Gottschalkia purinilytica: one gene and its partner. The protein of the gene in region 2 interacts with the protein of the main gene of each other region in a pairwise test. Links are inferred from orthologs where the notes say so. Each region holds a gene or a part of one and is shown on either strand. Other genes may lie near its edges.

Region 1 (4,155 bases), on a different replicon or contig from region 2:
ATAGATTCTAAAAACGTTAATCTTTCTATAGATTGGGAGACTAGATTTGATCATATGCAGCAACATACAGGCCAACATTTGTTGTCAGCAGTTATATATAAACTTTATAATGCGGATACAGTAGGTTTTCATCTTGGAAGTAAATATGTATATATAGATGTAACTATTCCAAGACTAACTCATCATGATATAGAAAGAATCGAAAAATTTGCTAATAAAATAATTTACTCTAATTTCAATATAAAAGCTTACACAGTAGGAAAAAGTGATTTAGCAAGGCTTCCTCTTAGAAAGCAACCTACAGTTGACTCTAATATAAGAATAGTGGAAATAGACAATATAGATTTTTCTCCATGTGCCGGTACTCACTGCAGAAATATTGGGGAAATAGGCATATTAAAAATTAGAAAATGGGAAAAATACAAAGGAAATACAAGAATAGAATTTGTATGTGGAAACAGAGCACTTAAAGATTATACATGGAAAAATAACTATATAAATGATATCTCCTCCTTACTTTCTCTTAAAGATAATGATACATATAAAGGAGTGGAAAAACTTTTAGAGGAAAATATATCCTTACAAAAAGATTTATCTAGTTTAAAAGAAGAGCTTTTAGTGTATAAGAGTAAGGAACTTCTATATAATTGTATAAAGTTTAATGAAATTAAAATAGTAAAAAAAATATTTGAAAATAATAATTTAAAAGATATTAGATACATAGCGTCTAATATAATATCTAATACTAATACAACGTGTATCCTTGGATTAGTTGAAAATGACAGATGTCAATTAATTTTGGGAAGATCTGAAAACATAGATCTAGATATGAAAGAAATATTTGATTCTGTTATTGATCTGATATCTGGTCGTGGTGGAGGAAACTCTCAATTAGTTCAAGGTGGTGGCAGTAATATAAAAGAATTAAGTTTCTGTATGGATACTGCTTTGAATTTAATAAAATCAAAACTATAAAATTATGATTAGTTATCATATATGTGATAATATTTTTCATATAATTATTATACCAACTTGAAATAACACGTATAGTTTATTATTTCTTATAGCTCATGATATATATTGGAAATATGGGAGGCCAACTTATGAAAGATATTGTTATTAAGAAAATGGAGCAAAGAGGAGCTACTGTAGAAGATATTGCTAAAATAGTTTATGATCTTCAAAAAAATTATGTTAATATTACTCTAGAATACTGTATTAAAAATGTTGAAAGAATTTTAGAGAAAAGAGAGGTTCAAAATGCAGTACTAACTGGAATACAAATAGATGAATTAGCTGAAAAAGATTTATTAGATGAACCTCTTTTATCTATAGTAAAGCAAGATGAATCACTATATGGTATAGATGAAATATTGGCACTTAGCATAACTAACATATATGGTTCCATTGGATTTACTAACTTTGGATACCTAGATAAAGTAAAAGTAGGTATAATAGGAGAACTTGATAGATTAGGTAAATCTTCTGACAAAGTACACACTTTTTTAGATGATCTAATATGTGGAATAGTAGCAGCAGCTTGTGCAAAAATAGCTCATGCTGCAAGTGATAATTAAAACATATTCAAAATTTTTAAAATAAAATAAACTGTATATTCCTTGCTTTGTTTTTTATATATAAAATCAAGGAGTATGCAGTTTATTTTTTATATTATTTTACTATCTTAATTATTCATAAATTTTTCTATATCTTCCACTGTCTTTATTATATTTTGGGAAAGATTTTCATATCCATCTTCAGTTACTAATATATTATCTTCTATCCTTATTCCTATACTTTCTTCTTCTATATATAAACCCGGTTCTATAGTTATTACCATTCCTTCTTCTAATTCAACCTCAGGGCCATATATTCCAACATCATGTGTATCTAGTCCTAAATAATGGCTGACTCCATGATAGTAATATTTCGATATTTCGTTATCTTTATTTATAAGATTTATTTTCTTACATTCTTCAATTAGAACTTTTTTGGTTATCTCATTTAATTTTGCATACTTAACTCCAGGTCTAATAGCTTCTATAGTTTCTTGCTGTGCCTTTAAAACTATATTATATATCTGCTTCTGTCTTTCTGTAAATCTACCATTTATAGGAAATGTCCTAGATATATCTGCACAATAGTTATTATATTGGGATCCTAAGTCAAATAGTATAAGATTATTACTGTTTATTTCACTATCATTTTTGTCATAGTGAAGAATCGTAGCATTTGCTCCTGATGCTGCTATTGTTTTAAACGAATGTCTTTTTGCTCCTAAGACTTTTATTGTAAAGTCAAAGTAGGCTTCAAGTTGATACTCTTTCATTCCTACTTTACTATTCTTCATAAGACTTTTAATCCCATCATTAGTTATCTTTATAGCTTTTCGTATTTCTTTTACTTCTTCTTCACTTTTTATCATTCTAAGTCTAGAAACTAATCCATATATATTCTTTATCTTTAGATAAGGATACTTATTATTAATATCTTTTGCAAATGATAATGCAGGAGTATCTACAGATTCCCAGCTTGTCTTTTCTAAGTCTAAGTATATGTATTCATAGTCATTCTTTAAAAGATTATTAAACATGTTTTTAAATTCTTGTAAAGAGTATATATTCTCAATACCTGATATTTCCTTAGATTCTTCTTCAGTTAATCTTTTTCCTGTCCATTTTTCTTCTTTTAAGCTAACTTTTTCAATAAACAATGTCTCTTCATATTTTCCATCTCTTTTACCTAAAAGTAGTATAAAGTTCTCTCTTTCTATTCCTGTTAAATAATAAAAATTTTTATTAACTACAAAATCATATTTTTCATCAGCAGATTTTTGTGGAGCACATCCTGAAAAGAATACTACTAACGAACCATCCTCTATTAAGTTTACAAGTTCCTCTCTTTTATTAATAAAAAATTCTTTATTCAATATTAATCACCGTCCTATAACTTCTATACAATCTTATTCTTTAGTAAATTAACTATACTATAAAAGTTTAAAATGACTTATTATCTATATTTTAAATCATCTTTTAAAATATGATTACTAATCCAACTTGCTATAAAGTTAATCATATCTAGTAATACTTTTGTTTGATTATAATCTATATCATCAGTTTCATATTCCAATATTTTCTCTATAAACACGTTATGCTTTATTCTATGTTCTTTTAAATCTTTAAAGTTTATTTCCTTCATATAGTTTTCTTCATACTTAAAATGATATATAGCATAGTCTTTTAATTCTTCTATTATTGTAACTATGTCATCATATTTATCTTGTTGAGTTTTTACTTTCACCAAATTATATAATTCTGATCCTAACTCAAACAATCTTTTGTGCTGAGTATCAATTTCACTAATCCCAGTTTCAAAATCCTCTTTCCATTTAAATATCATTTCTTATCCCCCTTAATTATATCCTTAAATTATAAACTATTATAATCTCATGTCTATTGTAAATACACTCAATTCCCCTCGTATATTTTATCAAATATTTTTACTTTTTCAAAACAAGTATATGTTAAAATAAGCATTATATGATATTAAACTTATTTTTAATACCAATTTATAAAATATTTTTTAAAGTTGAATAACACAACTAATAATCATTCTTAATAGTTTTATAAAATTCAAAAATTGACGCCTATCTAATAGACGCCAATTAAAAATAATATATTTTTTATAATTGCATAGTTAAATTTACATAAACAAATTCTTCATCTAAATTAATTTTTATTTTACTAAACTTAGAACTTCTCCTAGTATTTCTACAGCTTCATCAATTTCCTTTTCTTTTATAGTAAGAGGTGGTACAAATCTTATAACATTAGCTCCAGCTCCTACTAATAATAGTCCTTTTTCTATACACTTATTTATTATATCGGATGGTGAAGTTTCTTCTATCTCAATTCCTTGCATAAGTCCGTATCCTCTTACATCCTTTATAAAAGATACCTTTTCTTTAAGAGATAATAATTTTTTCTTTAAATATTCACCTTGTTTCTCTACATTTTGAAGTACTCCTTCATTAAGCAACTTATTAAGAACTGTTATTCCTGCCGTACAAGCTAATGGATTTCCTCCAAATGTAGAAGCATGATTTCCCGGTTCAAATACATTTGCTATTTTTTCAACAGCCATCATAGCTCCTAT
Region 2 (4,205 bases):
CTTATCTCTTCCTAATCCATAAACTATTCTTTCTAGTATGCTTCTCAGCATTGGAGAATCTGCACCTTGTTTTGTAGTACTTCCTATCTCCTCATTATCAAAACAAACAGCAACATTTGTAGCTCTTGATATATCTGAACTTATAAGTGCTTCTATACTTGCATGTACCATTGCTAGATTATCAAGTTTTCCACATGAAATAAATTCTTCATTAAGTCCTATTATACTTCCTTTTTCAAATTCATATAAAAATAAATCAAAATCAATTATATCATTAATATCAACCTGAAGTTTTTCAGCAAGTAACTTTAATAAGTAGTTATCCTTTTCAAACTCTTTGTCTATCATACTTAGTAATGGTAACATATCTTTTTGTTTACTGAGCTTTACACCTTCGTTTATATTTCTATTCATATGGATAGCTAAATTTGGAATTATAGTTATAGGTTTATCTATATTAATAAGTCTTGTTTCTGGATAAAGAGGATTATCTGACTTTAAAGATACTCTTCCTGCTATCGATAATGGTCTATCTAACCAAGTATTAAGTATCGGTCCTCCATAGACTTCTGTGTTAAGCTTTAAATATGTATTTTCAACTGTAATTTCTGGATTTGGTTTAATACGGAATGATGGTGAGTCTGTATGTGATCCTATAAGTCTAAAGCCATCCTTCTCTATATCCCCACTTCCAACTGTAAAAGCAACTATAGCCGAATCATTTTTAATAGTAAAATATTTTCTTCCTTTCTGTACATTCCATCTTTCTCTAATATCCAGCTCTCTAAAGCCCTCTTTTAAAAGCTTATCTTTTACATTATTTACAACATGAAAAGAACTTGGACTATCATATATGAAATCTATAAGTTGTCTTGCAAATTCTGCTTCTTTTATCATGAAACTCCTCCCTTATTTATATTTATTCTTTGGTTAATAAATATAAGTACCCTGATAAATCAGAGTACTTATATATTTTAACAGTATTATTCTTCTTCGTCATATTCTTGATTAAATATTTCGTCAAAAGCTTTTGAAACTAATTCATAATCTTCATCAGATTGTATATTTCCTAGTTCTGCTCCTTCTTCTGTTTCTGTATATTCATATAATAACACTGTCTCTTCATTTTCTGGAACTAATGCTATATATTCTTTACTTCTTACTTCAAATATTCCTAATACATAACAGTTTAGTTCTGTGTCATCGTCAAGAACTAAGTGCATCATTTGTACATCATCATGATCGTGTCCACATCCACATCCATGGTCATGTTCGTGGTCATTACCACATCCGCATCCTCCATTATGTTCATGATTATTTCCATTGCTACATCCGCAGCTGTGTTCTTCGTGTTTATTTTCTGACATTGTAATTCCCCTTTGCATTTGGATTTTTCTAAAGTGTAATATATACTCATCTATGTATATACTATTTTCAGAAATTATTTATATATAAAATCAATTATTTAATTGACTTTAATACCTCTATCAAGTATTCCCATGTTCTTTGTACAGAAGAAATACTTACTTTTTCACTAGGAGTATGAACATCATACATATTTGGCCCAAATGATATCATATCAAGACCTTCTATTTTTTCTCCAAATAGCCCACACTCTAATCCAGCGTGAATTGCTGTTACAATAGGCTCTTTTCCATATTTAGCCTTATATGATTTTACAAATACATCTCTTATATAAGATTCAGGATTATACTCCCATCCAGGATAGTCTCCTTCTGTCTCTATTTCTACACCTAATAGCATAGACAAACCTTTTATTTTATCTACTATTTCTGTTTTTAAAGTCTCAATAGAACTTCGAACAGCACTTTCCAACGTAACTTTATTATTTTCAGTTTTTACAACTCCTAAGTTTACAGAACTTTGAACTAATCCTTCTATATCCATACTCATTGATTGAATTCCATTAGGACTTAATGTTAAAGCATATATAACTTTATTTGTAGACTGTTTTGTAAAAACTTCTTTATTATTTTCTTGAGATTTTTCTAATTCAATAGAAACATCTGAATCAGATACTTTTAACTCATTTTTGAAAGTTTTGTTCCAATAATCTATTTCATTTTTTAACTTATCTTCAGCATCTGATTTTATGTAAATAGTAGCATCTGCTTCTCTAGGTATAGCATTCATTTTAGCTCCACCACTTATTTCTGATAAGTAAATATCTGTTTTAGAGTTTAGTGAATTAAGTATGCGTCCTAGTATCTTATTGGAGTTTCCTCTTTCTTTATTTATCTCCATTCCAGAATGTCCGCCTTTTAGACCTCTAACTTTAATTTTATAGCATACAAATTCATTTTTAGCAAATTCCTTTTCTATTGGTATACTAATTACAGTTCTTATTCCTCCAGCACAACTAACCAATAATGTTCCTTCTTCTTCTGAATCTATATTTATAAGTATTCTTCCTTTTATACTATTAGGATCTAAGTTTTTAGCTCCACCCATTCCTGTTTCTTCTTCTGATGTTATGAGTACCTCTAAAGGAGGATGACTTATATTATCAGAATCCAGTATAGCTAGTGCATATGCTACAGCTATTCCGTTATCAGCTCCTAGAGTAGTACCCGTACCCATTATCATATCATCTTCAACTCGTAATTTTATGGGGTCTTTCGAAAAATCATGTTCTGTTGATTGGTTCTTTTCACAAACCATATCCATATGTCCTTGTAATATTATTGTAGGAGAGTTTTCATATCCAGATGTTGCAGATTTTCTTATTATTACATTTAATGCTTCATCTTGAACCACATCTAGTCCTCTTTCTTTAGCAAAACTTACTAAATAATCGCTTATTTCTTTTTCATGCCCTGAACATCTAGGGATTCTAGATATGTCCTCGAAAAACTTAAAAACTGAATTAGGTTCTAAGCTTTCTAGTACTCTATTCATTTTCTTTCACTCCTTAAATATTCTTTATATTTATCTTATATAGCTATTATAAACTTTTTTTCTCCTTTATAATAGTATCAATAATTCCTCCACCTAAACAAATATCTTCATCATAGAATACAACCACTTGACCTGGTGTTATAGATTTCTGAGGCTTATCAAAAATTACTTTATACTGATTATTTCCTAGAGGCCTAACTGTAACTACTTGATCTGGCTGACGATATCTAAATTTAGCAGTACATCTTAGTTCCTTTTCTAATTTTATATTACTTATCCAATTCACATCTGTAGCTATAAGCCCATAAGAAAATAACAAAGGATTATTAGCTCCTTGTGCTACATAAAGTATATTATTTTTTAAATCCTTATCTACAACGAACCAAGGTTCACCTGTTTCTATTCCTCCTATACCTAATCCTTTTCTCTGTCCTAGTGTATAATGCATAAGTCCACTATGTCTACCTAAAATTTTTCCATCTATACTTTCTATATCTCCAGGCTTAGCAGGTAAGTAATTATCTAAAAATTCATTAAAGTTACGTTCACCTATGAAACATATACCAGTGCTATCTTTCTTTGAAGCAGTAACCAATCCTTCTTCTTTAGCAATTTTTCTAACTTCTGGCTTAGTTAATTGTCCTATAGGAAATATACTTTTAGATAATTGATATTGACCTAAAGGACATAAAAAATATGTCTGATCTTTATTACTATCAATTCCTCGTAAAAGTTTATATTCTCCATCTCTATAATCTATCCTTGCATAGTGTCCTGTAGCTATATATTCAGCTCCTAATTTCTTTAAAGCATAGTCTAAGAATAGTTTAAACTTTATTTCTTTATTGCACATGACATCAGGGTTTGGAGTTCTTCCTTTTTTATATTCACTTAAAAAATATTCAAATACTTTGTTCCAATATTGTTTTACAAAATTAACAGTATAATATGGTATCCCTATTTTATTGCAAACCATTCTAACATCATCATAGTCTTCTGTTGCTGTACAGACTCCTGTTTCATCTTTCTCATCCCAGTTTTTCATAAATATTCCTGTCACATTATAGCCTTCTTTCTTTAGCAATAATGCTGAAACAGATGAATCTACTCCTCCGGACATGCCTACTATTATCTTAGAACCCTTTTTTATCTTATGCATAAAGTGTTCACCTTCTTACAGTTTATCATAATCTATCTATATAGTTGCCCAATATTATTAATTACATTCATATATTATATTTAATATCTAAAGTTAAAATTATTATAAAGTTAGTTATGTAAATATG

The links. The genes of interacting proteins can lie anywhere in the genome.
Region 1: the proteins of CLPU_RS01725 (region 2) and CLPU_RS04040 interact in binary tests that used the Escherichia coli proteins (3 or more experiments, as listed by UniProt). The link is inferred for Gottschalkia purinilytica from one-to-one orthologs.

What each region holds. Positions count from the first base shown.
Region 1 is NZ_LGSS01000003.1:141,061-145,215, forward strand. The notes cover bases 808-3,742. They hold CLPU_RS04040 (aminopeptidase P family protein), read right to left. Parts: upstream 2,930-3,742; coding sequence 1,685-2,929; downstream 808-1,684. Other genes in these bases: CLPU_RS04030 (alanyl-tRNA editing protein), read left to right, coding at 808-975; CLPU_RS04035 (phosphatidylglycerophosphatase A family protein), read left to right, coding at 1,104-1,577; CLPU_RS04045 (bacteriohemerythrin), read right to left, coding at 3,010-3,399; CLPU_RS04050 (aspartate aminotransferase family protein), read right to left, coding at 3,736-3,742. In the rest of the region: more of CLPU_RS04030, read left to right, coding at 1-807; more of CLPU_RS04050, read right to left, coding at 3,743-4,155.
Region 2 is NZ_LGSS01000001.1:347,432-351,636, forward strand. Bases 691-3,675 are described here. They hold CLPU_RS01725 (aminoacyl-histidine dipeptidase), read right to left. Parts: upstream 2,920-3,675; coding sequence 1,462-2,919; downstream 691-1,461. Other genes in these bases: CLPU_RS01715 (M18 family aminopeptidase), read right to left, coding at 691-897; CLPU_RS16480 (DUF1292 domain-containing protein), read right to left, coding at 984-1,367; mnmA (tRNA 2-thiouridine(34) synthase MnmA), read right to left, coding at 2,966-3,675. Also shown: more of CLPU_RS01715, read right to left, coding at 1-690; more of mnmA, read right to left, coding at 3,676-4,078. UniProt on the Escherichia coli protein: Dipeptidase with broad substrate specificity. Requires dipeptide substrates with an unblocked N-terminus and the amino group in the alpha or beta position.